DNA from 2 places in the Pseudoalteromonas sp. H103 genome. Region 1 is predicted to be linked to the other one. Evidence: predicted binding sites of a transcription regulator. Region 1 holds the regulator's gene; the other holds the start of a gene.

The links. The regulator ArgR, encoded in region 1, controls arginine synthesis, uptake and breakdown. The targets are predictions, from matches to a motif close to ANTGAATANNTATTCANT.
Region 2: argC (N-acetyl-gamma-glutamyl-phosphate reductase) is a predicted target of ArgR. The motif match lies at 928-945, and genes of this name have one in related genera.

What each region holds. Positions count from the first base shown of each region.
Region 1 is NZ_LOFG01000016.1:298,595-320,502, forward strand. Features, by position in the region: gene aceF (pyruvate dehydrogenase complex dihydrolipoyllysine-residue acetyltransferase) at 1-683, shown strand, start outside; gene lpdA (dihydrolipoyl dehydrogenase) at 859-2,286, shown strand; gene ATS74_RS13545 (tRNA-uridine aminocarboxypropyltransferase) at 2,620-3,309, shown strand; gene ATS74_RS13550 (Fe(3+) ABC transporter substrate-binding protein) at 4,314-5,318, shown strand; gene ATS74_RS13555 (ABC transporter permease) at 5,318-6,949, shown strand; gene ATS74_RS13560 (ABC transporter ATP-binding protein) at 6,950-7,996, shown strand; gene ATS74_RS13565 (Dyp-type peroxidase) at 8,042-8,941, shown strand; gene argR (transcriptional regulator ArgR) at 8,938-9,405, opposite strand; gene mdh (malate dehydrogenase) at 9,631-10,563, shown strand; gene ispB (octaprenyl diphosphate synthase) at 10,657-11,628, opposite strand; gene rplU (50S ribosomal protein L21) at 12,051-12,362, shown strand; gene rpmA (50S ribosomal protein L27) at 12,379-12,636, shown strand; gene cgtA (Obg family GTPase CgtA) at 12,777-13,931, shown strand; gene folA (type 3 dihydrofolate reductase) at 14,005-14,496, shown strand; gene ATS74_RS13605 (DUF3718 domain-containing protein) at 14,575-14,952, shown strand; gene ATS74_RS13610 (S9 family peptidase) at 15,263-18,019, opposite strand; gene slmA (nucleoid occlusion factor SlmA) at 18,151-18,738, opposite strand; gene coaBC (bifunctional phosphopantothenoylcysteine decarboxylase/phosphopantothenate--cysteine ligase CoaBC) at 18,840-20,033, opposite strand; gene radC (RadC family protein) at 20,177-20,851, shown strand; gene rpmB (50S ribosomal protein L28) at 21,122-21,358, shown strand; gene rpmG (50S ribosomal protein L33) at 21,370-21,525, shown strand; gene ATS74_RS13640 (S8 family peptidase) at 21,648-21,908, opposite strand, start outside.
Region 2 is NZ_LOFG01000012.1:506,363-509,794, reverse strand. Features, by position in the region: gene argE (acetylornithine deacetylase) at 1-871, opposite strand, end outside; gene argC (N-acetyl-gamma-glutamyl-phosphate reductase) at 1,096-2,106, shown strand; gene argB (acetylglutamate kinase) at 2,107-2,874, shown strand; gene ATS74_RS09590 (ornithine carbamoyltransferase) at 2,882-3,432, shown strand, end outside.

The sequences.
Region 1 (21,908 bases):
AACTATCTCGCATTCAAAAGCTATCAGGTAAAAACTTACACCGTAACTGGGTACAAATCCCGCATGTTACACAGTTTGACGAAGCTGATATCACAAGCCTTGAAGTATTCCGTAAAGAGCAAAACGTGTTAAGCGAGAAGAAAAAGCTTGGCGTTAAAATCACTCCTCTTGTATTTGTGATGAAAGCGGTAGCTAAAGTACTTGCTGAATTCCCAACGTTTAATGCATCACTTTCTGAAGATGGCGAAAGCTTAATTCTTAAGAAGTACATAAACGTAGGTGTTGCAGTAGATACGCCTAATGGCTTAGTTGTTCCGGTATTTAAAGACGTGGACAAAAAAGGCATTATGGAATTATCTCGCGAGCTAATGGATATTTCTAAAAAGGCACGTGAAGGTAAGCTAACGTCATCTGATATGCAGGGCGGCTGTTTTACTATTTCAAGCTTAGGCGGTATTGGCGGTACGGCATTTACGCCGATTGTTAATGCACCAGAGGTGGCTATTTTAGGTGTATCTAAATCTGAAATGAAACCTAAGTGGAATGGTAAAGACTTTGAACCTAAACTAATGGTTCCGCTATCTATGTCGTACGATCACCGTGTGATTGACGGTGCACTAGCTGCACGCTTTACAGCAACGCTTGCTAGCTACATGAGCGACATACGTCAATTAGTGATGTAATCGCTACAATATGAACAAAATCAAATCCCAGCCAGTTGTTTTTAGCTGGGATTTTTACTATATGCAATGATACAATCTTTGCACTATTTGTGAATTGCTCTGATTTTCTGCCCATGCAGAAACATGGCAGTTAAATTTTAGGGCTGTGTCCCGTTCAAACAATTAAGGTAATAGCATGAGCAACGAATTAAAAACTCAAGTTGTTGTACTAGGCGGTGGTCCTGGTGGTTACTCTGCGGCTTTCCGTGCTGCTGACTTGGGCTTAGAAGTTACATTAGTAGAATCTCGTGAAACATTAGGTGGTGTATGTCTTAATGTTGGTTGTATTCCTTCAAAAGCACTTTTACACGTAGCTAAAGTGATTGATGACGCTGCAGAAATGTCATCTCACGGTGTTACTTTTGGCGCTCCGCAAATTGATTTAGACAAAATTCGCTCTTGGAAAGAGTCGGTTGTTGGCCAGCTTACTGGTGGCTTAGACGGCATGGCTAAGATGCGTAAAGTTAAAGTTGTACCAGGTTACGGTAAGTTTACTGGCAGCAACACTTTAGACGTTGAAGGTGCTGACGGCACAACAACTATTACATTTGATAATGCAATTATTGCTGCGGGTTCTAAACCTGTAAGCTTACCGTTCATCCCAGAAGATGACCGTGTAATTGATTCAACGGGCGCATTAGAGCTTAAAGACATTCCAGAGAAGCTACTTGTTTTAGGCGGTGGTATTATCGGTCTTGAAATGGGTACTGTTTACCGCGCATTGGGTTCTGACATTGATGTTGTTGAGTTTGCAGACCAGTTAGTTCCGGCTGCGGATAAAGATATCATCAAGATTTACCAAAAATACGTAAGCAAAAAATTCAATGTTATGCTTTCAACTAAAGTTGTTGGCGTTGAAGCGAAAGACGATGGCTTATACGTTACTTTTGAAGGTAAAAATGCACCAGCTGAACCAGTACGTTACGACAAAGTACTTGTTGCAGTAGGCCGTACGCCTAACGGTAACTTGCTTGATGCTGATAAGGCAGGTGTTAATGTAGATGAGCGTGGCTTTATTAATGTTGATAAGCAACTTAAAACAAACGTAGACCACATTTTTGCGATTGGTGACTTAGTTGGCCAGCCTATGCTTGCGCATAAAGCGGTACATGAAGGCCATGTTGCTGCTGAAGTTATTTCTGGTCAGAAGCATTTCTTCGATCCTAAATGTATTCCTTCAATTGCGTACACTGACCCAGAAATCGCGTGGGTAGGTGTTACTGAGAAAGAAGCAAAAGAGCAAGGCTTAAGCATTGAAACTGCAGTATTCCCGTGGGCAGCATCAGGTCGCGCAATTGCATCTGCTCGTACTGAAGGTTCTACTAAGCTTATCTTTGATAAAGACAGTGGCCGTGTAATCGGTGGTGCTATGGTGGGTATTAACGCAGGCGAAATGCTTGGCGAAATCGGCTTAGCAGTTGAAATGGGCGCAGACGGTGAAGATTTAGCACTTACTATTCATGCTCACCCAACATTGAACGAGTCTATTGGCCTTGCAGCTGAAATTTTTGAAGGTTCAATCACTGATTTACCAAACAAAAAAGCGGTTAAAAAGAAGAAGTAATTTAACTTTTTAATTTAGTTTTTAAAAACCCAGCTTTTGCTGGGTTTTTGTTTTTATAGCCGCCAATTAAAAATAAATAAAACAAAACTAGCTTTTGTTGGTATCGTTTTTTATTTTGAGCTGATAGCTGATAGCTGATAGCTGATAGCTGATAGCTGATAGCTGATAGCTGATAGCTGATAGCTGATAGCTGATAGCTGATAGCTGATAGCTGATAGCTGATAGCTGATAGCTGATAGCTGATAGCTGATAGCTGATAGCTGATAGCTGATATCTATTCCCTTTAATTTTAGCTACAATACGCGCCGATCAAATTTAAGGTAATTAATCACTGTGGCCAACTCTTTTAAAAACTCAGTTCTGGCATTACGCGCTCAGCAAATAAGTGAGTCTCGCCGTGAATTCAATGCGCGAGGCGGTAAATTAGATCGCTGTGAGCAGTGCCTAATAGCCAAACATTACTGTATTTGTAAAGGTGTTGAGTACGCTCAGTGCGGTGCTGCTGTATGTTTACTAATGTACCATAACGAAAGTTTTAAGCCGTCTAATACAGGACGATTAATTGCTGAGATTGTTCCTGATAACTATGCATTTAGATGGGATAGAACAGATCCCGATTCTGCTTTTTTAGCTTTAATAAACGATCCTCAATATCAACCGATGGTCGTGTTTCCTGCTGAAGACGTAGAAGAAGGTAGAGCGATTACTGAAGTGAATATTGAATCAGGTAAAAAGCCACTTTTTATATTTTTAGATGGTACGTGGCGCGAAGCTAAAAAAATGATCCGTAAAAGCCCTTATCTAGATAACTTGCCTGTATTGTCTGTTACTGCTGATAAACTATCTGATTATCGCTTACGTGTAGCGCCTCATGCGCATCAACTTGGTACTGCTGAAGTAGGCATTATGGTGCTTGCTCTGGCTGGTGAAGCTGAAGCATCTAAAAAATTAGAAAATCACTTTATAAAGTTTCGCGATGCATACTTATTAGGTAAGCGAAATAAAGGCAGGCCAGCAGTATAATACCAATACGCAATAATACTTAATCATTTTGCAGGGCTAAAGGTATCGCTACCTGCAATAAAAAATCCTCATTTACGATTGCATGGATGCAGAAAGTAGAGCAATGCAGGAGCAATTGCCGAGAACAACTAAATAACGAATTTTTTGCCTAGCTATCAACACGTTTTTCCAGTCTCAAAGTAGATCACTTAATTAAGCTAATTGGTATAATTAAGCTAATTGGTATAATTACTGAATTTTGGGCAAAGAAAAGCGCGCTCTATCTCTAGGCGCGCTTGCGGAATCTTCTAATTTTTTTGCATCCTGCAATTGAACTTAATCAACTCCAATTTTCACTAATCCATGTTTATTACTATATTACTTTTTAGTTCTATGTAATTTAGGCTATCCGGGCCTGTATCCTTTAAATCCTAAAACATCCTGTATGGTAAAAACTATTACCGGTCCTTCTTTGCACTTACTTGTGCTTCCATGTGTTAATCAATCCGTTGTGTTACCTAAAAGGCCTGTCCATTTATTCCTACATCCTGTTAAACAACTTAATCCTCAGTTGCTTCCTTTACGTACCATCCTGATACTATCCTTTGTGCAACAATCCATTGCGATACTCATCCTGAGCCTGTCCTAATTTCCGTGTTGTCCGTAGTAACCTAATCATTGGTTGTTCGAGTAAGCAGTCCATTTCCTTTTACTCGATAAGCATCACTGCTTGGTTGATGTAGTAATTATAATGGCTAACCCTAAGTAAAGTAGGATATAAACTACATTAAACTTCCTTTAATACAATTGTAAGTTTTTAAAAATACATTTAAAACAAAGCGTTAAGCTTTAACTACTGTTTTTTTATAACGTTTTTTACTCATTAGCTGCCATATCCGTGAGATATGTCTTACGCGCAATTTCCTTTTTGGGCGTTATTTACATATTTACATTTATTTAAAGTGTGCACTTTTTAGCTGATCACGGTAGAATTCTTTGATAATAATTACTATTTAGGTGAAGTAATGAAGAAAGCTTTAGCACTGTGTTTGGGGTTAGTTACGTCTATGCCAGCCTTGGCAAGCGATGTGGTTAATATTTATTCTTTTCGTCAGCCATTTTTAATCCAGCCAATTTTAGACGATTTTACAAAGCAAACAGGTATTAAAACCAATGTTGTTTTTGCTAAAAAAGGGCTAATTGAACGTGTAAAGCGTGAGGGAAAGCATAGTAAAGCCGATTTAGTTTTAACATCTAACTTTAGTGCGCTTATTCAGCTTGAGGATTTAAAGCTAACGCAAACGATTAAAAGTGACCGCATTAATACAAATGTACCAGCGGCGTTTCGTGATGGCGATGGCCAATGGGTTGCACTTACCAAGCGTGTGCGTAATGTATATTCATCTAAAGAGCGACTTGGAGCATTACCTGAGCTCACTTACGAAGATTTAGCAGACCCTAAATACCAAGGACAAATTTGTACACGCTCTGGTAAGCATCCGTATAATTTGGGTTTAGTGGCTTCGATGATTGCACACCATGGTGAAGAAAACACAAAATCATGGCTAGAAGGTGTTAAGGCTAACTTAGCTCGTAAGCCACAAGGTAACGATAGAGCGCAAGTAAAGGCGGTTAAAGAAGGCTTGTGTAATTTAGCGCTGGGTAACAGTTACTACCTTGGTAAAATGTTGGAAGATGATTTACAAAAAGCATGGGCTGAGTCTGTTAGTATTAACTTTCCTAACCAAACTAACCGAGGTTCACATATTAATGTGTCGGGTGCGGTTATTACTAAGTATGCTAAAAACCCTAAAAACGCTTTAAAACTCATAGAATACATGACCGATGATAAAGCACAAAATATGTACGCTTCGGTTAATATGGAATATCCGGTTAAACTAGGTGTTGAGATATCAAGTTTGGTTGCCTCTTGGGGAAGCTTCAAAGAAGACAGTTTACCACTTGATGAAATTAGTAAATATCGTCCGTTAGCACTTAAGTTAATTGATGAGGTGAAATTCGATCTTTAATGAATTCTCAATTTAAGCTGTCGAAATGGCAGCTATTTTCGTGGGCAACAGGCTTAATACTGTCGGCCCCGGTGTTTTTTCTATTACTTGAATCCTTACAAGGCGACTCTGAGGTGTTTTCTCACCTTTGGAATACAGTGCTGTGGGATTATATTTTAAATACGGTACTGCTTGTTGTTGGTGTGTCTGTGCTTAGCTGCGTTATTGCGTTACCGCTTGGCTGGCTCACTGCGTATTGTCACTTTCCTGGTAAAAAGCAATTTGAATGGGCACTTATGCTGCCACTTGCTATGCCGACCTACATAATTGCTTATGTTTATACCGACTTACTTGATTACGCAGGCCCTGTTCAAATAGCCCTCAGAGAGTGGTTTGGCTGGCAATCCCCTAACGATTATTGGTTTTTTGATATACGCACTTTACCTGGTGCAATAGTCATGATTGCCTTAGTGCTTTACCCATATTTGTTTTTAATCTTTAAAACGGCTCTTCGTGAACAGTCATTTAAGTTAGTGCAAGCCAGCCAACTAATGGGCTTGTCTCCTTGGCAGAGCTTTTTTAGGGTGAGTTTAGTGCTTTCGCGTGGGGCTATAGTCGCGGCACTTGCACTGATTAGTATGGAAACCATGGCTGACTTTGCAACCGTTAGTTATTTTGCCGTAAGTACATTAACGACTGCAGTTTACGATACGTGGTTTGGTTATTACTCATTAACAGCGGCTGCCAAAATATCGGGTGTCATGCTGCTACTTCTATTTTTAGCATTAATGGCCGAACGCTTTAGTCGCCGCAAGCAAGCCGTGTTTGAGCGCCAATCAGGTGTTAATAGTGAGTCGTTATATATTCTAAAAGGTAAGTCAGCATGGTTAGCTACATTATTTTGTAGTGCTATTTTAATCCTTGCGTTTATTATTCCTATTACTGTGCTTTTGAGTTATGCAATTACTTACTTTGATAAGGCATGGAATGCCGCATTTTTTAGCTACGCGTGGCAAAGCTTAAAAGTGGCAGCAATAGTGAGTGTTGCAACTATTGTATTGAGTATCTTTGTGGTGTTTTATCAACGCGTAGCAAAACAAACATATCCTTTAATACCAGGTCGGTTAGCAAGTACAGGTTATGCGCTACCAGGTACTGTGCTTGCAATTGCGGTGTTACTGCCGCTTACTTTACTAGAAAACTCTATTAATACAGCGCTAGAGCCCTATAACTTAGATATAGGTTTATTACTTACAGGCAGTATTTTAACCATCATACTCGCTTATGTTGTGCGTTTTTATGCCATTGCTCATGGTGCAATAGAGTCAAGCTTTGTACGGATCAGCCCCTCGCTCGATATGGCCAGCCAATCTATGGGTAAAAGCTTAGGGCAAACACTGCGTTTAGTGCATTTACCTTTACTACGAAGAGGGTTACTGACCGCTGCGTTATTAGTGTTTATTGAATGCATGAAAGAACTGCCAGCAGCTTTGCTGTTGCGACCTTTTAACTTTGAAAGTTTAGCGACACATGTTTTTCAGTACGTGAGTGATGAGCAATTAGAGCTTGCGTCTATATCTGCATTATTTATTGTTATTGTTGGGTTTATACCTTTGTATTTTATTAACCGTTCTATGGAGCAGCGCAGTTAAATGAGTAGTTTAATTTTACAAGGCGTGAGCTATCACTACAGTGCCACGCAAGTGTTACATAATTTAGATTTAACGGTTGGTAAGGACGAAATAGTTTGCTTACTTGGTGCCAGTGGTTGTGGCAAAACAACAACATTAAAAGCAATTGCAGGGTTAATAGAGACTAATCAAGGTAGTATATTTATAGATGGTAAGCTTGTAAGTGACGAGCAATCGTTTGTCTCACCAGAGCATCGTAATATAGGAATGATGTTTCAAGATTATGCGTTGTTTCCGCACCTTACAGTGGCCGATAATATTGCGTTTGGGCTAAACAAAACAAATAAAGAGCAAAAGCGCGCGCGTGTTGAGGAAATGCTTAAGTTGGTGCACTTAACCGGCTGTGCAAAACGTTTTCCACATCAGCTCTCTGGTGGGCAGCAGCAACGTGTAGCTATAGCGCGGGCACTGGCTTATAAACCTAGTTTATTATTGCTCGATGAGCCCTTTTCTAATATTGATACGCAAGTGCGTTTTGAGCTTATTGCTGATATCCGTCGCATTATTAAAACGCAGCAAGTGTCAGCTGTATTCGTTACGCACTCAAAAGAAGAGGCCTTTGCTTTTTCAGACACGCTTGCCATTATGCATAGAGGTAAAATAGCTCAGCAGGGCTCACCAGAAGCGCTTTTTGCTATGCCAAAGTCAAAGGAGGTTGCAGAGTTTCTGGGTCAGGGCATATACTTAGACGCACAAGCATTAACAGCAACTGAATATAATACGGCGTTTGGTGTCGTTAAATCGCAAGTTGCGCATACGCACAAAACTAAAAATGGGCAATTATATATTCGCCCTCATCAAATAGAGTTAGCGTGTAAAAATTGCGATGAAAATGGTCAAGCTATTACTATTTTAAGTCGTCGATTTATTGGCTCTGCTTATGTTTATAGTGTTGTAATTGCAGAGCAAGAGATTGAAGTTGCTGCACAATATGGCCAGTCATTTGAGAAAAATGAACAGGTTATTATAAAAATAAAACCCCACACGGTGAATTTTTTCGAATCATAATCAATGTGTTATTCGCTGTGTTATATAAAAAGCTAAGGAATAACAATGGCGCAAGCGCAGTCTGGGATTTGTGCTGAAGCAAACTTACATGGTTTGCACCTATTTTTTAATGTATTTGACGCTCAGGACGAATCGTTGCGTGCAAAACTCAAACGAGTTAGCGCTATTGAGGAGGAGTTTAGCGATCAGTTCTCGGAGTCTATGCTTTCGTGCATGGTTGCTATTGGCGCCCAGTATTGGCCGCATATTTTGCCTGAATATATCCCTAGCGAACTACAAAGCTTTCCTAATATAAACCATAGCGATTTTGTTATGAGTGCCCAGCCATGTGATTTATTTATTCAAATACGCTCAGACCGAGAAGACGTTAACCATTTATTTGCGCTACAAATTTTAAAGTTATTTGCCCCTGATGTTGAGTTGGTGGAGCAAATTCGTAACTTTCGCTTTTTAGATGGTCGTGACTTTAATGGTTTTATTTATGGAGGCAACACGCCACATGGCAGGCAAAAGCGTGCAACTGCTTTAGTTAATAAGCCAAATAGTTTTGAAGATCAGGGCAGTTATATTCATGTGCAGCGTTTTAAACACGACCTAACTGTATGGCAGCACTTATCACTGAGCGAGCAAGAGCAAATTATGGGGCGTACGCGTTTAGATAATACACTCATTGAGCCAGCTATTAGCACTAGTCATGCATCGCGAAGTGAATTAAAAGATGAAAATGGTCATGCGTTATTACTCAATCAAAGCATGCCTTATGGCGATGTTTATGAGCAAGGAATGCTAAGTATTACTTGCTCTGCATCGGGTGGTGCGTTTGAAAAGGTACTTACGAGTCGCTTAGGGACAGGGGAGTGTTATGACCATTGGCTTGATTTTACTCAAGCCGATATGGGGTCTGCGTTTTTTGCACCCTCAATTGGTTTTTTAAAGCAGCTTTAAACCGTATCAAATAAAATACGAACGCGCTCCAGCGTAATGTCTATTTCTGATATTTTTGCTGGAGCAATAAATATGGTGTCATCACCTGCAATAGTTCCTAAAACACCATCCGCTTTACCTAATGAGTCCAGTAAACGTGCAATTAATTGTGCAGCCCCAGGGCTTGTCGTGATGATAATCATCATTTCATTATGCATAATATCAATTACAAGCTGACGCAGCGGGCTTTTAGCTGTTGGTACACCCATTTCGGCCGGTAAGCAGTAAACCATTTCTTGCTTTGCGTTACGTGTACGTACAGCACCAAACTTGCTTAACATACGCGACACTTTACTTTGGCTTATATTGTCAAAGCCTTGTTCTTTTAGAGCATCGACTATTTCGCCTTGAGAGCCAAAGTTTTCTTCTTTTAAAAGGGATTTAAACGCTTTAACTAACGCTTCTTGTTTATCTTGTGGTTGCATAGTCTTTATTCATTTTTATTATTTATAATGCAAATTCTACACAAAAATGAATAATTATGCAGCAGTTGTTTAGTTAACTTGCCAGTTTGATGCGATAAACGAGCAAAGTTTACAACTATGGTCGAAAATATACCTGAAATAAGCAGGATAAATTTGTTTTTAGTCGCTAATTTCATTATCTTAAGAGCCACAAATATTTCCTACCTCAAATTACGGAGAATTCCAATGAAAGTTGCTGTATTAGGTGCTGCAGGCGGTATCGGTCAAGCGTTGTCTTTATTATTAAAAACAGGCTTACCAGCTGGCTCTGAATTATCACTTTACGATGTTGCACCAGTAGTACCAGGTGTTGCTGTTGATCTTTCTCACATCCCAACAGATGTTAAAGTTGCAGGCTTTGGCGCAGACGATTTAAATAAAGCGCTTGAAGGTTCTGATATCGTACTTATCCCAGCGGGTATGCCACGTAAGCCAGGTATGGATCGTGCGGATTTATTCAACGTAAATGCCGGCATCATCAAAACATTAGCTGAAGGCATTGTTGCAAGCTGTCCTAAAGCGTTTGTAGGTATTATTACAAACCCAGTAAATGGCACTGTGCCAATTGTTGCTGAAGTATTTAAAAAAGCAGGTACTTACGACGCTAAACGCGTATTTGGTATTACTACACTTGACGTGATTCGTTCAGAAGCTTTTGTTGCTGAACTTAAAGGCGTAGACGTAGCAACTGTTAAAGTACCAGTAATTGGCGGTCACTCAGGCACAACTATTCTTCCTCTACTTTCTCAAGTTGAAGGCGTAAGCTTTACTGATGAAGAAGTAGCTGCACTTACTCCACGTATCCAAAACGCAGGTACTGAAGTTGTAAATGCTAAAGCGGGTGGTGGTTCTGCTACATTATCTATGGGTGCTGCTGCTGCGCGTTTTTGTATGTCTTTAGTTAAAGGCCTACAAGGTGAAGACGTAGTAGATTACGCATATGTTGCTGTTGAAAATGGCGATGCAGAGTACTTTGCTCACCCAGTACGTTTAGGTAAAAACGGCGTAGAAGAAATTCTTTCTTACGGCGAGCTAAGCGCATTTGAAGAAAAAGCTAAAAACGATATGCTTGAAACACTGAAAAAAGACATCAAAGAAGGTGTTGATTTCATGGCGTAATAGCCAATTGAGTATAAAAAAGCCTGCATTTGCAGGCTTTTTTGTTGCTCGAGATTTGTTTACTCTTAATCAAAATTAAGATGCATACTAAGGTTAGTGATCCCGGTCAACGGCTATACGGGCTAAGCTGACTAATGCTTGTTTGTATTTAGATTCAGGTAAAAAGTCTAAGCAAGCAATCGCTTTATCGGCTTCAAGCTCTGCTTTTTGCATTGTAAACTCAAGCGCATTGGTTTGTTTGAGCGTAGATAAAATCTCTTCTAAATGCTCCATACCATTACTGTGTTCAATAGCATTACGAATTAATTGTGTTTGATGTGTATTGCCATGTTGCATTGCATATATAAGTGGCAAAGTTGGCTTACCTTCGGCTAAATCATCACCTATATTTTTACCTAATTGATCAGCATCTGCATTGTAATCAAGTACGTCATCAACAAGCTGAAAAGCAGTACCTAAATGCATACCGTATAAATTAAGTGCTTCAAGTGTTGATTGATCTTGCTCGGTAATAATTGCAGCTAGGCCTGTAGCAGCCTCAAATAATTTAGCTGTTTTAGAATAAATAACCTGCATGTAGCTAGCTTCGGTAGTATCGGGATCGTTACAATTCATTAATTGCAGTACTTCGCCCTCAGCTATAATGTTAGTTGCATCCGCTAGGACCTGCATAACCTGCATTTTACCAAGGCCAACCATTAGCTGAAAAGAGCGAGTATAAATAAAGTCACCCACAAGCACGCTAGCTGCATTACCAAATTCAGCATTTGCTGTAGGTGTGCCTCGGCGTAAGTTAGACTCATCTACAACGTCATCGTGTAATAGCGTTGCGGTATGAATAAACTCAACAATTGTTGCAAGCGTAATATGATCTTTGCCCTGATAGCCTAAAGCTCTGGCAGCTAATATAGCCAGCATTGGACGCACGCGCTTACCACCGCTGTTTACAATGTATAAACCTAGTTGGTTAACTAACGCCACATCTGAGCGCATTTGCGCATGTATAAGTTGATTGACGTCATTCATATCGCTTTCGATTAACGCCTGGATAGCTTTTATATCCATTGATCTCCGAGCCAATTTTTATGTGTGAACGGCGCAGATTGTACAACAAAAAATGCACTAGCTCGATATTTTGTGACGATTGATTGAAAAAACACTATTAAAGTACTTAATTTAGACTGAATTAGCCAAGATAACTGTTTAATTGATAACCAAATCGCAGTGTCAGTTACGATTAGTTATTGTACTGTTGACGGGTTGTTTGCCTACATAAAATAATTTTAAGCAAGGGCTAAAAAGCGCTTGGCAAAAGGCCTAATTAATATAAAATGGGGGAAATATTGAATTGCTCTCAATGCAGCTACTTTTTATTCATTTTAATTACAAAATAGGCTTGCTAGTTATTTCGCGTTAGCGTAAACTTCGCGCCCTATCGAAGAATATTTTAGTTGCGTCGATTTGAGGGCGCACAGACGGAGTTAATTATGTACGCGGTTTTCCAAAGTGGTGGTAAACAGCATCGTGTGACTGAAGGTCAAACGATTCGTCTTGAAAAATTAGACGTTGAAACTGGTGCGGCAGTAGAATTTGATTCAGTACTTTTAGTTGCTGATGGTGAGAAAATCGAGATCGGTGTACCGTTCGTAAACGGTGGTAAAGTAACAGCTGAGGTTGTTTCACATGGTCGCGGTGAGAAGATTAAGGTTGTTAAATTTAGACGCCGTAAGCATTCTCGTAAGCAAATGGGCCATCGTCAATGGTTCACTGAAGTTAAAATCACTGGCATTAGCGCTTAATTAGAGGTACTTAGAAATGGCACATAAAAAAGCAGCTGGTAGTACTCGTAACGGTCGCGATTCAGAAAGCAAACGCCTAGGTGTTAAGCGTTTTGGTGGCGAATCAGTTCTAGCGGGTAGCATCATTGTTCGTCAACGTGGAACTCGTTTCCACCCTGGCGCAAACGTAGGTATCGGTAAAGACCACACTATCTTCGCAAAAGCAGATGGTAAAGTTCAATTTGAACAAAAAGGTCCTTTAAACCGTAAATACGTAACTATCGTAGCTGAGTAATCAGTAAGGTAGTTAAAAACCCCGCCTTTGCGGGGTTTTTTGTTTTGTAGTCCAGTCAAATATATACCCAAGCCTGCATTTGCGTTGGCTTGGGTATATAATAGAGTTATTAAACAAGCCAATCCCTAAAGTGAGTAATCATGAAGTTTGTAGATGAAGTAGAAATCCGCGCAGAAGCTGGAGACGGTGGCAGCGGCATTGTGTCTTTCCGTCGTGAAAAATATGTACCAGATGGTGGACCTGATGGCGGTGACGGTGGAGACGGTGGTAGTGTTTATCTACAAGCTGATGAAAACTTAAATACCCTAATTGATTATCAATTTGAGCGTTTTCATAGAGCTGAACGTGGCACAAATGGTCGAAGCCGTAACTGTACAGGTAAAAAAGCCGACGATTTATTTGTTATGGTACCGGTTGGTACACGAATCATGGATGTTGACACCCAAGAGGGACTAGGTGATTTAACTCAACATGGTCAAAGAATATTGGTTGCAAAAGGTGGTTTCCACGGCTTGGGGAATGCACGTTTTAAATCAAGTACTAATCGTGCTCCTCGTCAAAAAACATTAGGTACACCGGGTGAAGTACGTAACTTAAAACTAGAGTTACTACTATTAGCCGATGTAGGCCTACTTGGCTTGCCAAATGCCGGTAAATCTACGTTTATTCGTAGTGTATCTGCAGCACGCCCTAAAGTAGCTGATTATCCATTTACGACGCTTATTCCTAATTTAGGTGTTGTGCGTCCAGAAGCTAACAAGTCATTTGTTATAGCAGATATACCTGGATTAATTGAAGGTGCATCTGATGGTGCTGGCTTAGGTATTCGTTTCTTAAAGCATTTAGAGCGTTGTCGCGTGCTATTGCATATTATTGATGTAATGCCAGTGGACGGTTCCAACCCTGTAGATAATGCATTTGCCATTATTAATGAGTTACACCAATACAGCCCTAAACTCGCAGAGAAGCCGCGCTGGTTAGTATTCAATAAAATTGACTTATTACCAGAAGACGAAGCACAAGCGTTATGTACAGCTATTGCAGAAGAGCTAGGCGAAACTGAAAATATTTATAATATTTCAGCAATTAATAAGCTACACACTCAGCCATTAATTCACGACATCATGACACTTCTAGATAGTATGCCTAAAGAAAAGTTTGTACAGGTTGAAGATGAAGAAGTTGAATTTAAGTGGGATACCTATCATGAAAAAGCCACCAAAGGTAAAGGCAATGATGATTGGGACGACTGGGATGAAGATGATTACGACGTAGAAGTTGTCTACGAGCGCTAATAAAACTGAATTTATTAAAAAGGAGCTTATGCTCCTTTTTCTTTGTTTAAGAATAAAGTACTAGGTATTTAATATGATAATTTCTATGATCGCTGCAATGGCAAACAATCGTGTAATTGGCCTCGATAATAAAATGCCATGGCATTTGCCTGCTGATTTACAGCACTTTAAAAGAGTGACAACGGGAAAACCTGTGATCATGGGGCGTAAAACGTTTGAGTCAATTGGGCGTCCTTTACCCGGTCGTCGAAATATTATTATTACGCGTAATAACGAATATAGCGCACCAGGCATTGAAACAGTAACTACGCCAGAGGCTGCATTAAAACTGGTTAGTGACGTTGAAGAAGTAATGATTATCGGCGGCGGAAATATTTATCAACAGTTTTTAGAAAAAGCTGATCGCCTATATTTAACCTTTATAGATTTGGATGTAAAAGGGGATACTCAGTTTCCTGATTATAATAAAATAGCTAATTGGCATATCGAAGAAGAAGTGAAAAATCTTCCTGATGAGAAGAATAAATCTAGTTATAAATTCGTAACTTTATACAAAAAACGTTAACATTATTGCGTAAATTTTGGTGAGTTGGTACAATATTAAACAGTCGATATAAGAAAAAAGTACCATAAAGGGTTTGTCATGTTTAAATTACCAAAGCTAGCTGTACTTACTGCTGTTGTAGCTGTAAGTTCGTTTTCGTATACAGCACCTGTAAACGCTGAAGATCAATTAGCGGTATCTATTTGTGAGTACATTGCTGCAGATGATAAAAACCGATTACGTAGTAAGCTTAAAAGCTCTCGCGTAAAAATTCGTAACATTTATGATGCAGTACAGTGTAATGGTAATAACTTGCTTCGCCATGCTGTTGCTAGTAACGCAGTTGATACTGGTGAGTATATAGTTAAAAACCTATCTAAGAGCTCGCTTTCTGATGGTGCAGACATCTCATGGGCTGAAGGCAATCACGCTGGTTCACCCCTTATAGCTGTAATTAAAGACCGCGCAGGACTTTAATAAACTATTTTTAAAAGCCGTGTTTAGTACGCGGTTTTTTATTGCCAAAATATTAAAAGCCGATATTGCTCATGCAATATCGGCTTTTTAGTGTGGTTTTTACCAGTCAGCTTAATTAAGTGATCTATTTTAGGTAAGAAAATCGTGTCGGTAACAAGGCAAAAATTTCGTTATTTAGTTGTTCTCGGCAATTACTCCTGCATCGCTCTACCTTCTGCATCCATGCAGTCGTCAATGAGAAATTTTTAACGTAGTTAGCGACAGATTTAATCTCTCAAATTGATTAAGTCTTATTGCAGATTGCTATTATTTACTCTTCAATGAATGGTTCGCCTTCTTTCATCCACTTTGCAGCTGGTTTGCCTTTTAAGTAATGATCAAAGTACTGCATCATACGTACTGAAAAATCGACCTGATTAGGAAATTTTTTCAGGTGATGTGGTTCACCTTCATACTGTAAAAACGTAGCGTCTTTACCTGCTCTTCTTAGTGCTAAGTAGTACTGTACGCCTTCGTGCCAAGGCACTGCATCGTCTTTATCGCCAAACATAATTAAAATAGGAGTATTTACTTTATCAGCAAAAAATACTGGTGAGTTTTCTATGTACAGCTCGGGTGCTTCAAATAAGTTTTTACCTATACGGCTTTGCCCTGTTTCATATTGAAATTGACGCGCAAGGCCCGACTTTAAACGTATGCCACTGTAGGCACTGGTCATATTTGATACTGGCGCACCGGATACAACCGCTTTAAACATATCTGTTTGAGTGATCATAAATGCACTTTGATAACCCGCCCATGAATGCCCTTGTAGGCCTATTTTATCAGGGTCGGCTATACCTAAATCTATTAATTTTTGGGTGGCGTTAATCATGGTTTGCGTTGAAGATTTACCCGGGTGGCCTATTTCAAAGCGAATATCAGGTAAAAATACAGCGTAGCCGTTTGAGGTAAACATAGGGAAATTAGGGCGATGGTTTAGCTCCATTTTAGGAAAATCATACATACGCTGGCTCATGTAGCGATAAAAGTACACAACAACCGGTACTTTATCGCCTTTTTTATAGCCAGCAGGTTTGATTAACACGCCTTGTAAATCTTCGCCATCAAAGCCTTTATAGCTTATTAGCTCTGGCTTTTCGCCCCAGGCAAAATCAGCTGTTTGTGGGTTTAAGTTAGTCACCTTTTTAGGCGCTGAAAAGCTAAAATCAGTTTGATAGTAATCAGGGTATTGTTGGTAGCTTTGCTCAGTAAATACATATTTATTGGCATGTTTTGCTTTTTTTACAATATCAAAGCGCTTCTGGCCATTAAGAACGTTGGTAATTGTATTTGAGCCTAAATCGAGTTTAGCAACTTCACTTTGCTTTGTTTGTAAATTAATAGCGGATACGAGTAATGTATCGTTTTGTTCAAAGCCGACTTGGTTTTTATCAAGTTTAATAACTCGGTATTGAGTATTACTTTGCTTGCCATTGGTTAAACGCTCAGCCTGTTGAGTGTCCACATCAAATGCCCAAATATCATATTTGCTATAAGCGAGCACTTTACTGCTGTCGTTCATCCAACCTGCAAAACCATACCCAGGTTGTGTAGAAGGGTAGTCGTGTTTATCATCGGCAAAAGTTGCCTGAATGGCTTTGGTAAGCGCGGTTACTTTGTTATTTTTTAAATCTTTTAGCTGTATTTGGCTATCACTAAAGTAAGCTGCAAATTCACCGCTAGGTGCAAGGCTTGGCCTAAAAGGAGAGTTGCTAATAATAGGTGTTTGTTTACCTGTACTTATATTTACAGCAAAGTAATCAGCAAAGAAGCCTCCGTACATTATTTTTTTTAAGTAAGGAATATTAGATGAGCCCAGTAGCGATTCACTTCGCTCAGGATTAAGTGCAAGCTCTGGCATTGTTTCGTTACTAAGCTGCACAACTTTTTGCGAGTTAACATGATACACGCCACTGTAATGGCGGTTTTTATTAACTGCATTCCACTGCTGCTCTTCGCGTGGCTTTATTTGTGCATCGTTATTATGCCAAACATTCAGCCCTTTATACTCACGAATCGTGTCAAAGTCGTAAAGTGAGGCTTCATCTGTGTATTCTTTAGCTTTTACTTTAACTGCAAGCTTAGGGTGGTTTTCAAAATATAAGCGTTCGCCGTTTTCTGACCACACTAGCGATGCCGTTTTACCTATAACCCATTCTTTATTTGGTGAATCTATTGTTGATAGCTGCTCATTTTTATATAGCTGCAAGCTATAATTTCGACGGCGAGTATCATCATTTACATAATTGCCCAATGTAAATGCAACAATATTTTTTGTAGGGTGCCACGCTATGGTATTAGCAATAACACCGGGCTCATCAATTAGTGTGCTGATAGTAAAGTTATTTAACTCAACGAGTGTAACTTGGTTATCATTACCGTCGCTGTAGCTTTGGCTAACGAGTAGTTGATTACCCATAGAGTTAATGGCGTAGCTGAATACGTTATCTATAGTGTGGCTTCGTTTATCGGCTAAATTAACAATAACGAGCGGATAAGTTTTATCTTTTTGATCAGGCGTTATAGCACTTTTATCTTCATTATCGCTTTGCTCTACCTTTGGCTCATCGTCTTTTTTATTTAAGCGATAGGCAAGCCAAGTGCCGTCATCAGATAATTTATAATCTTTTATATCATCAAAATTTTGCTGCTCAGCTGTTTGAGTATTAACGAGTATTAAGTTATTTTTTAGCGTTTCTTTTTTCTTAGTGGTTTCTTTTTCAAGGAGTGTAGGTACTTGAGTAAAGGCTACCCAGTTTGCTGCCTTATTGATGTAGGGCTTTGTGCCGCGTTCTATTTGTGCAATAAGTTTATTTTTTTGAAGTGAATAAACTTCGCCGGTAGCATTACCTCTATATGGCGTTGCACTAAAAGTAAGTACACGGCCATCGTCAGATAGCTGCGTGTTTTTAGCCGATTTAAAATCAAATACATCTTTAAATTGCAGTGATTCTTTTGCGTAAATACCAGTGCTGGCTAAGCTAGCAACAAGTGCTGAACTTAGTAAAGTGAGCTTTTTTTTCATTATAGGTTCTCGTATTGTGACATTATTTCATTGTAACGAGTTTGGCTCACAATTCGAGCGGATCAGATAAATGGCAGCTCAATACGACAAAACGACCCGAAGGTCGTTTTTTTGTGTTTAATTGAGTAAAACTAAAGCCAGATTTTTTGTAATTCGGGCCATTGTTTTTCAAATTGTACACTAGGCTTTGCTTTAAAGTCGCTTCGTACAAATTGATTCATTTTGCCCTCAACGTACGCAAGCAAAAAGTTAGCAAGCGTAAGCTCATCGCTTTGGAAGGTTTTGCCTTCGCGCAGTTTTCGCTCGCGTAGTACTTGTTTAAACTGAGTTTCTAGTTTTTCAAACAAACCTTGTACACGTTCACGTAGGCGCTCTTGTTCACCTTGTAATGCATCGCCGGTCAATATGCGAGTAATCCCCGGATTTTTTTCAGCAAAGGTGAGGAGTAATAATAAAATGTTGTAAATACGTGTCTGGCTTTCTTTTTCGTTTTCTAAAATAAGGTTAATGCGCGACAAAAGTGTGTCTTCAATAAACTCAATTAGGCCTTCAAACATACGTGCTTTACTAGGAAAATGACGGTAAAGCGCTGCTTCAGAAACGCCTACTTCAGCAGCAAGCTTTGCTGTGGTAATTCGTTGTCCTGGGCTGGTTTCTAACATTTGTGCGAGTGCTTGCAGTATCTGCTCTTTGCGATTACTTCTTTTTGTCGCAGGCATGAACCTTCCTTTTTTATTAGTTATTCTTAGCTGGGGCCAGTCATTTTTTGTTCAAATGAGTCGCTTATGTTAATGTTTTATTCAGTTTGTTTCCAGCATTTTTATAGATGTTTAGCGAGCTGTTCGATCACTTGATGTGCGATTTGTGTTTTACTCGCTGCTGGTAATTCTACGCTTTCATTGTGCCAGTATAATGTTAAAGCATTATGATCAGAGTTAAATCCTAGGGCACTTTTTGATACGTCATTCGCGCAAATCATATCTAAGTTTTTATTTTTAAGCTTACCTTTAGCGTAGCTTTCAACGTTTTGAGTTTCGGCTGCAAAGCCTACAGTGTAAGGTCGGTTGTTTTTAATAGCAGCAACAGCGGCAATTATATCGGGGTTTTTAACAAGGGTAAGGGTGAGCTCATCACCTTGTTTTTTCATTTTTTGATCTGCAACATTTGCGGCTCTGTAGTCGGCAACTGCTGCACAGCCAATAAATACATCTGACTGCGGTGCATAGTTTAATGCTTCGTTTAATAGTTGCTCAGCACTTTCAATATTTATTAAATTTACACCAGCTGGCGCTTTAATTGTTACCGGCCCTGAAATTAAATTAACCTGCGCACCTAGCTCTAGAGCCGCTTGTGCTAGAGCGTAACCCATTTTCCCTGAACTATGGTTTGATATAAAACGAACTGGATCAAGAGGCTCTCGTGTTGGGCCTGCAGTAATTGTTATTGTTTTACCTGCGAGTATTTGTGGCTGTTCTTTAGCTGTACAAAGTGCAACTAACTCGTGAGGCTCTAGCATGCGCCCTGCGCCTACATCGCCACACGCTTGTTCGCCTTTACCTGGCCCCCAAATAAGCACGTTACGGGCTTTTAAGGTGGCTAAATTTGCTTGTGTAGCTGGGTGTGCGTACATTTGTTGGTTCATTGCAGGTGCTACGGCTACTTTTGCAGGGGTGGCAAGTAGTAGTGTGGTCAGTAAGTCATCTGCAATACCTGCCGCCATTTTAGCAATAATATTGCTTGTCGCAGGTGCCACCAAAATAAGGTCTGCCCACTTTGCAAATTCAATATGCCCCATTGCAGCCTCTGCTGATGGATCAAGTAATGAATCAGACACTATTTCTCCACTTACTGCTTGCATGGTCAGTGGCGTTATAAAATGTTTAGCTGATTCGCTCATGACTACTTTTACTTCACAACCTGCGTCTTTTAAGCGCCTAACTAGCTCTGCACATTTGTAAGCTGCAATACCGCCGCTAATGCCAAGTACAATTTTTTTGTTTGTTAAGTTAATCATGGTGGTTCATCAGTCTTATTTAATATTGTGGCTAAAATAACAAATCTTGACCCGTACAGCTAAGTTTTTAATTTGAAATAATCAGGCGAATTTTAAAATTTGCATTACAGTTATAAGACACTTTGGCTCCTCAAGGATGAATAATGCAATTAACATCGCTACCAAATTCACTGCGCCCACGCGAAAAACTCATTGCAAAAGGGGCTAAAGCGCTAAGTGATGCCGAGTTACTTGCTATATTTTTACGCACAGGTCTGCCAGGAATGAACGTGATAGAACTTGCTCAGCATCTGCTTAACGAAAATCAAACGTTACATAATTTATTTAATGCCAGCCAAGAAGAGTTTTGCGCTCAAAAAGGTCTTGGTACTGCCAAATATGTACAATTACAAGCGGTTCTTGAGCTAAGTCAGCGTTATATGCAAGAGCGCTGTCAGCGTGGGGCTGTATTTAATTCTCCAGATTCAGTATACGATTACCTAACAATTCAAATGCGTGGTTTGCAGCAGGAAGTTTTTATGGTGTTACACCTCGATAGTCAAAATAGACTACTCAAAGACGAGGTGCTTTTTTATGGGACAATTAATTCGGCCAGTGTTTACCCAAGAGAAGTAGTTAAAGCTGCGCTTAAAAATAATGCAGCCGCGGTTATTTTTGCACATAATCACCCAAGTGGAATTGCAGAGCCAAGCCAAGCAGACAAACTTATTACTAATAAATTGCAACAAGCACTGCAATTAGTTGACATAAGTGTGCTTGATCACATCATTGTTGGCGGCGAAACCTGTGTTTCGTTCGCGCAAAGAGGGCTTATTTAATGTTGCTTGGTGAAGAAGTGTGTTAAAAATGAGCGGTTTGGGGCGTTTTAGCAAATTAGTTTAATTTAAATGCAGTTTTTACTTTCCCTAAGGGCATTCGATCTTTATAATTAGCCGCTATCAAATTTACATATGAGCTGGTTGGATAGATCAGTATTTGATCTTTGCCTGTAAAAGCTGTATAAAGAGCGCCCTTCGATTTATCTAGGGCACAAATACATGGCCTTAGGTTAAATTAAGCTCGAGCGAAGTTATTGGAGATATATAGACATGTCTAAAGTATGTCAAGTTACAGGTAAGCGTCCAGCGGTTGGTAATCACCGTTCACACGCGAGAAACGCGACTAGACGTCGTTTCCTACCTAACCTACAAACACACCGTTTTTGGGTTGAAAGTGAAAAACGTTTTGTAACATTACGCACTACTACTAAAGGTATGCGTATTATCGATAAAAAAGGCATCGACGCGGTTCTTACAGAAATCCGTGCTCGCGGCGAAAAAGTTTAAGGTATTGAATTATGCGCGATAAAATCCGTTTAGTTTCAACTGCTGGTACTGGTTTCTTCTACACTACCGACAAAAACAAGCGTAACATGCCTGAAAAAATGGAAATCAAAAAGTTCGATCCTAAGGCTCGTAAACATGTGATTTTCAAAGAAGCTAAAATCAAGTAATTTTAGTTTTCTTTCAGAATGTAAAAACCCAGCTTATGCTGGGTTTTTTGTTTTTGTAATTTAAGTACAAATAAAAAGGCCGAGCTAACTAGCTCGGCCTTTTCTCCCAGGGGAAGGGAATATTATGGTTGGTATTGTCCGCTAAGCGTCAAACCAGAAAAGGTGCTGTAAGCATTTACGCTTAAGTGCCAAGTTCCCGCTTGTGGATTGCTAAACGTACATGTTTCAGCATTTCCATTTTTATACGGACGACAATCGAAGCTAGAAGCTGTAGGCTGGCTGCCAAACTTAACAAATAAGTCGGCATCACCACTACCACCAGAGGTTGTTACAGTAAATGTACTCATACCTGCTGGCACATCTAAAGTATAATGTTTCCAGTT
Region 2 (3,432 bases), on a different contig from region 1:
CTGCATTAGGGTATTGCTCATTAATCTCTTTAGTTGCATCAATAAGTAATGCTTGTAAGTCTTTTATACTTAGCCCGGGTAATGGGCGCATATCTATGTGCATTTCACAGCAGCCGCAAATTCTATTTGCGTTATCGCCACCATGTATATGGCCCAAATTTAACGTAGGGTAGGGAATTTTGAAGTGCTCTACTGAATATTTATTCTTTAATAGCTCTTTTAAGTTTAGTAATTTTGTAGTCACTTTATGCATTACTTCGATGGCGTTAAGACCACGTTCGGGATCGGAGCTATGGCCAGAACGACCGACAACTCTTATTGCAGTACTCATATGCCCTTTGTGTGTAAATACTGGTGTCATATCAGTAGGTTCGCCAATTATACAGCGAGCAGGTTTTAAATTTGGATGCTTACAAATTTGCTGAGCACCCGCCATTGTCGTTTCTTCATCAGCAGTGGCGAGTATTAAAATTGGCTGGGTTTGTTGCTTTTCATCAAGTTCACTAATTGCTTGCAGCACAAAAGCAAAAAAGCCCTTCATATCAATGCTACCTAAGCCATACAACTTATTATTGTGTTCCGTTAGTTTAAATGGATCGTGATTCCAACGGCTATCATCAAAAGGCACAGTATCGGTGTGTCCTGCAAGCATTAAACCACCATCACCTTGGCCGCGCTTAGCTAATAAGTTATAGCGGCCTTTACCACCTTCTAACTCTATAATTTCACAAGTAAAGCCTAAGCTTTCACACCACTGTGCAAGTAGTTCAATTACGTTTTTATTACTCATACAAAGCGTATCTTCTATTGCGCTGATAGAAGGAGCGGCAATGAGTTGTTGGTACATAGAGATAAACGAAGGCAAAGGCATAAAAAAATCCAAAATTATTATTCAATTTAATTGCATAACAATATAAAAGTATTTATGATGAATATCAATTCACTTTTTAAGCATAAATATATTAAAGTAAAGCTATGACAATAATGCGACGATAATCTACAAATTCATTAAATTAAGTCTTAATTTAGCGATTTAGCTAACTTAAGCGAACAACATATATATTTAGCAATACATTTTAAAATAACGAGTAATCAATGAATGTAGTAATTATTGGCGCAAGCGGTTACAGCGGCGCAGAGTTAGCAAGCTTAGTTGCTAATCACCCACACCTTAAATTAGCAGGTTGTTATGTATCTGAAGGTAGTTTAGATAAAAATAAATTGCTAAGCGATCTTTATCCTGAGCACCTAGGCTTACTCGATACGCCTTTACTCCCTCTTAGCGCTTCAGCATTTGATGACATTAACAATAGCGCTGACTATGTTTGTTTATGTACAGATCATAAGGTAAGTGTTGATTTAGCACCCCAATTTTTAGCTATGGGAAAAAAGGTATTTGATTTATCAGGTGGCTACCGCCTAGCAAGCAACGACGATTACGTTACTTACTATGGTTTTGAGCATCAACATCCTGAACTATTAAACGAAGCGGCCTACGGTTTAGCTGAATGGAATAGTGATGCTATAGCAAATGCACAACTCGTTGCAGTGGCAGGTTGCTACCCGACTGCGGCACTCAACGCACTAAAACCTCTTAAACAAGCTGATTTATTAAGTGATGAAAATATTATTATTAATGCGGTATCGGGTGTAACGGGAGCTGGGCGAAAAGCAAGCGTAGGTACTCACTTTTGTGAAGTGTCGCTGGTTCCATATGGTTTGTTTAACCACCGCCACGGTCCAGAGATTGAACAGCACTTAGGTCACAAAGTGCTATTTACTCCGCATTTAGGTAATTTTCCGCGTGGTATTTTAGAAACTATTTATGTACAGCTTAAGCTTGGCGTTACCAAGGAAAACGTTTTAGACGCTTATAAAGTACTTGCAGATGAGCCATTGATTCGTCTACTCGAAAATAAAATACCGTCTATTAAAGGTGTTGCACAACAACCGTATGTTGATATTGGTTGGCAACAACAAGGGACGCAGTTAATCGTTATGTCTGCTATTGATAATTTATTAAAAGGCGCTGCAGGCCAAGCATTACAATGTATTAACTTATCCATGAATTTAAAACACACTACTGGCTTAAAAGGGGCGTTTTAAATGAGCAAAAAAACGTGGGTAATTAAACTCGGTGGTGCAGTACTTAATATAGAAAATGCAGCAAAAGCTTTGTTTGATGTATTAAATGAGCAAAACAATGATGAGTTTGTCATCGTGCATGGAGGCGGTTCTTTAGTTGATACATGGCTAAAGCAAGCAGGCTTTGCTAGTGCAAAGCACCAGGGCTTGCGTATCAGCCCAAAAGAGCAAATGCCTTATATTGTAGGCGCACTTGCTGGCTGTGCTAATAAACAGCTAGTAAGCCAAGCCATAAATGCAGGACATAAACCTGTTGGATTAAGCCTTTATGAAGCCGGTGTTAGTGCTTCGCAAAAGCTAAAAGCACTTGGCCAAGTCGGTAAGTGTAAAAGTAATGATGACTCTATCGTTAATGATTTACTTAAAATTGGCCGCTTACCTATTGTGAGCTCTATTGGCTTTGACGAGCAAGGTAACTGGTACAACGTGAATGCCGATGAAGCTGCAGCAGCGATTGCCAGTAATCTAAACGCTGAACTTATATTTATGACAGATGTAGAGGCGGTGCTTGATGCAAATAAACAACCGCTACATCAACTTGACACAAAACACATTGATACTTTAATTGATGAAGGAGTAATTTTGGGCGGGATGGAGGTCAAAGTTAAGACCAGCCTACACGCTGCCCAACATTTACGACGAGGTGTGTATATTTCCAGTTGGCAAAAGCCAGAAAACTTAACTGCTTTGCTAAAAGGCGAGCATGTCGGAACAAAGATTACACCATAGGGTTACCATGTTAGAGAATTTTTTAACGGGTCTAGAATTAGACCAACAAGGCGCACTTAATTTATTAAAATTAGCGCGTGATTTAAAAGCAAATCCAGAGAAATACAGCCAAGTATTAGCGGGCAAGTCTGTTGTTACGTTATTCGAAAAACAAAGTTTACGTACGCGTTTATCATTTGATATTGGTATTAATCGCTTAGGTGGTCACGCTGTATATTTAGATCAGCAAAATGGCGCTATGGGCGCACGTGAATCGGTAAAAGATTTCGCACTTAATATTTCTACATGGGCTGATGGTATTGTAGCGCGTGTTAATCAGCACAGCACATTATCAACGCTAGGTGAATACTCTTCTGTGCCTGTGGTTAATAGCTTGTGTGATTTATATCACCCATGCCAAGCATTGGCTGATTTTTTAACGCTTCAAGAAGTACATGGCGATGTGAGCGAGCTTAAAGTTGCTTACTTAGGTGAGGGCAATAATGTAACTCACTCACTTATGCTCTTAGCGGCAACGCTTGGTACTGATTTTGTAGCGGTAACGCCAAAAGGCAGCTC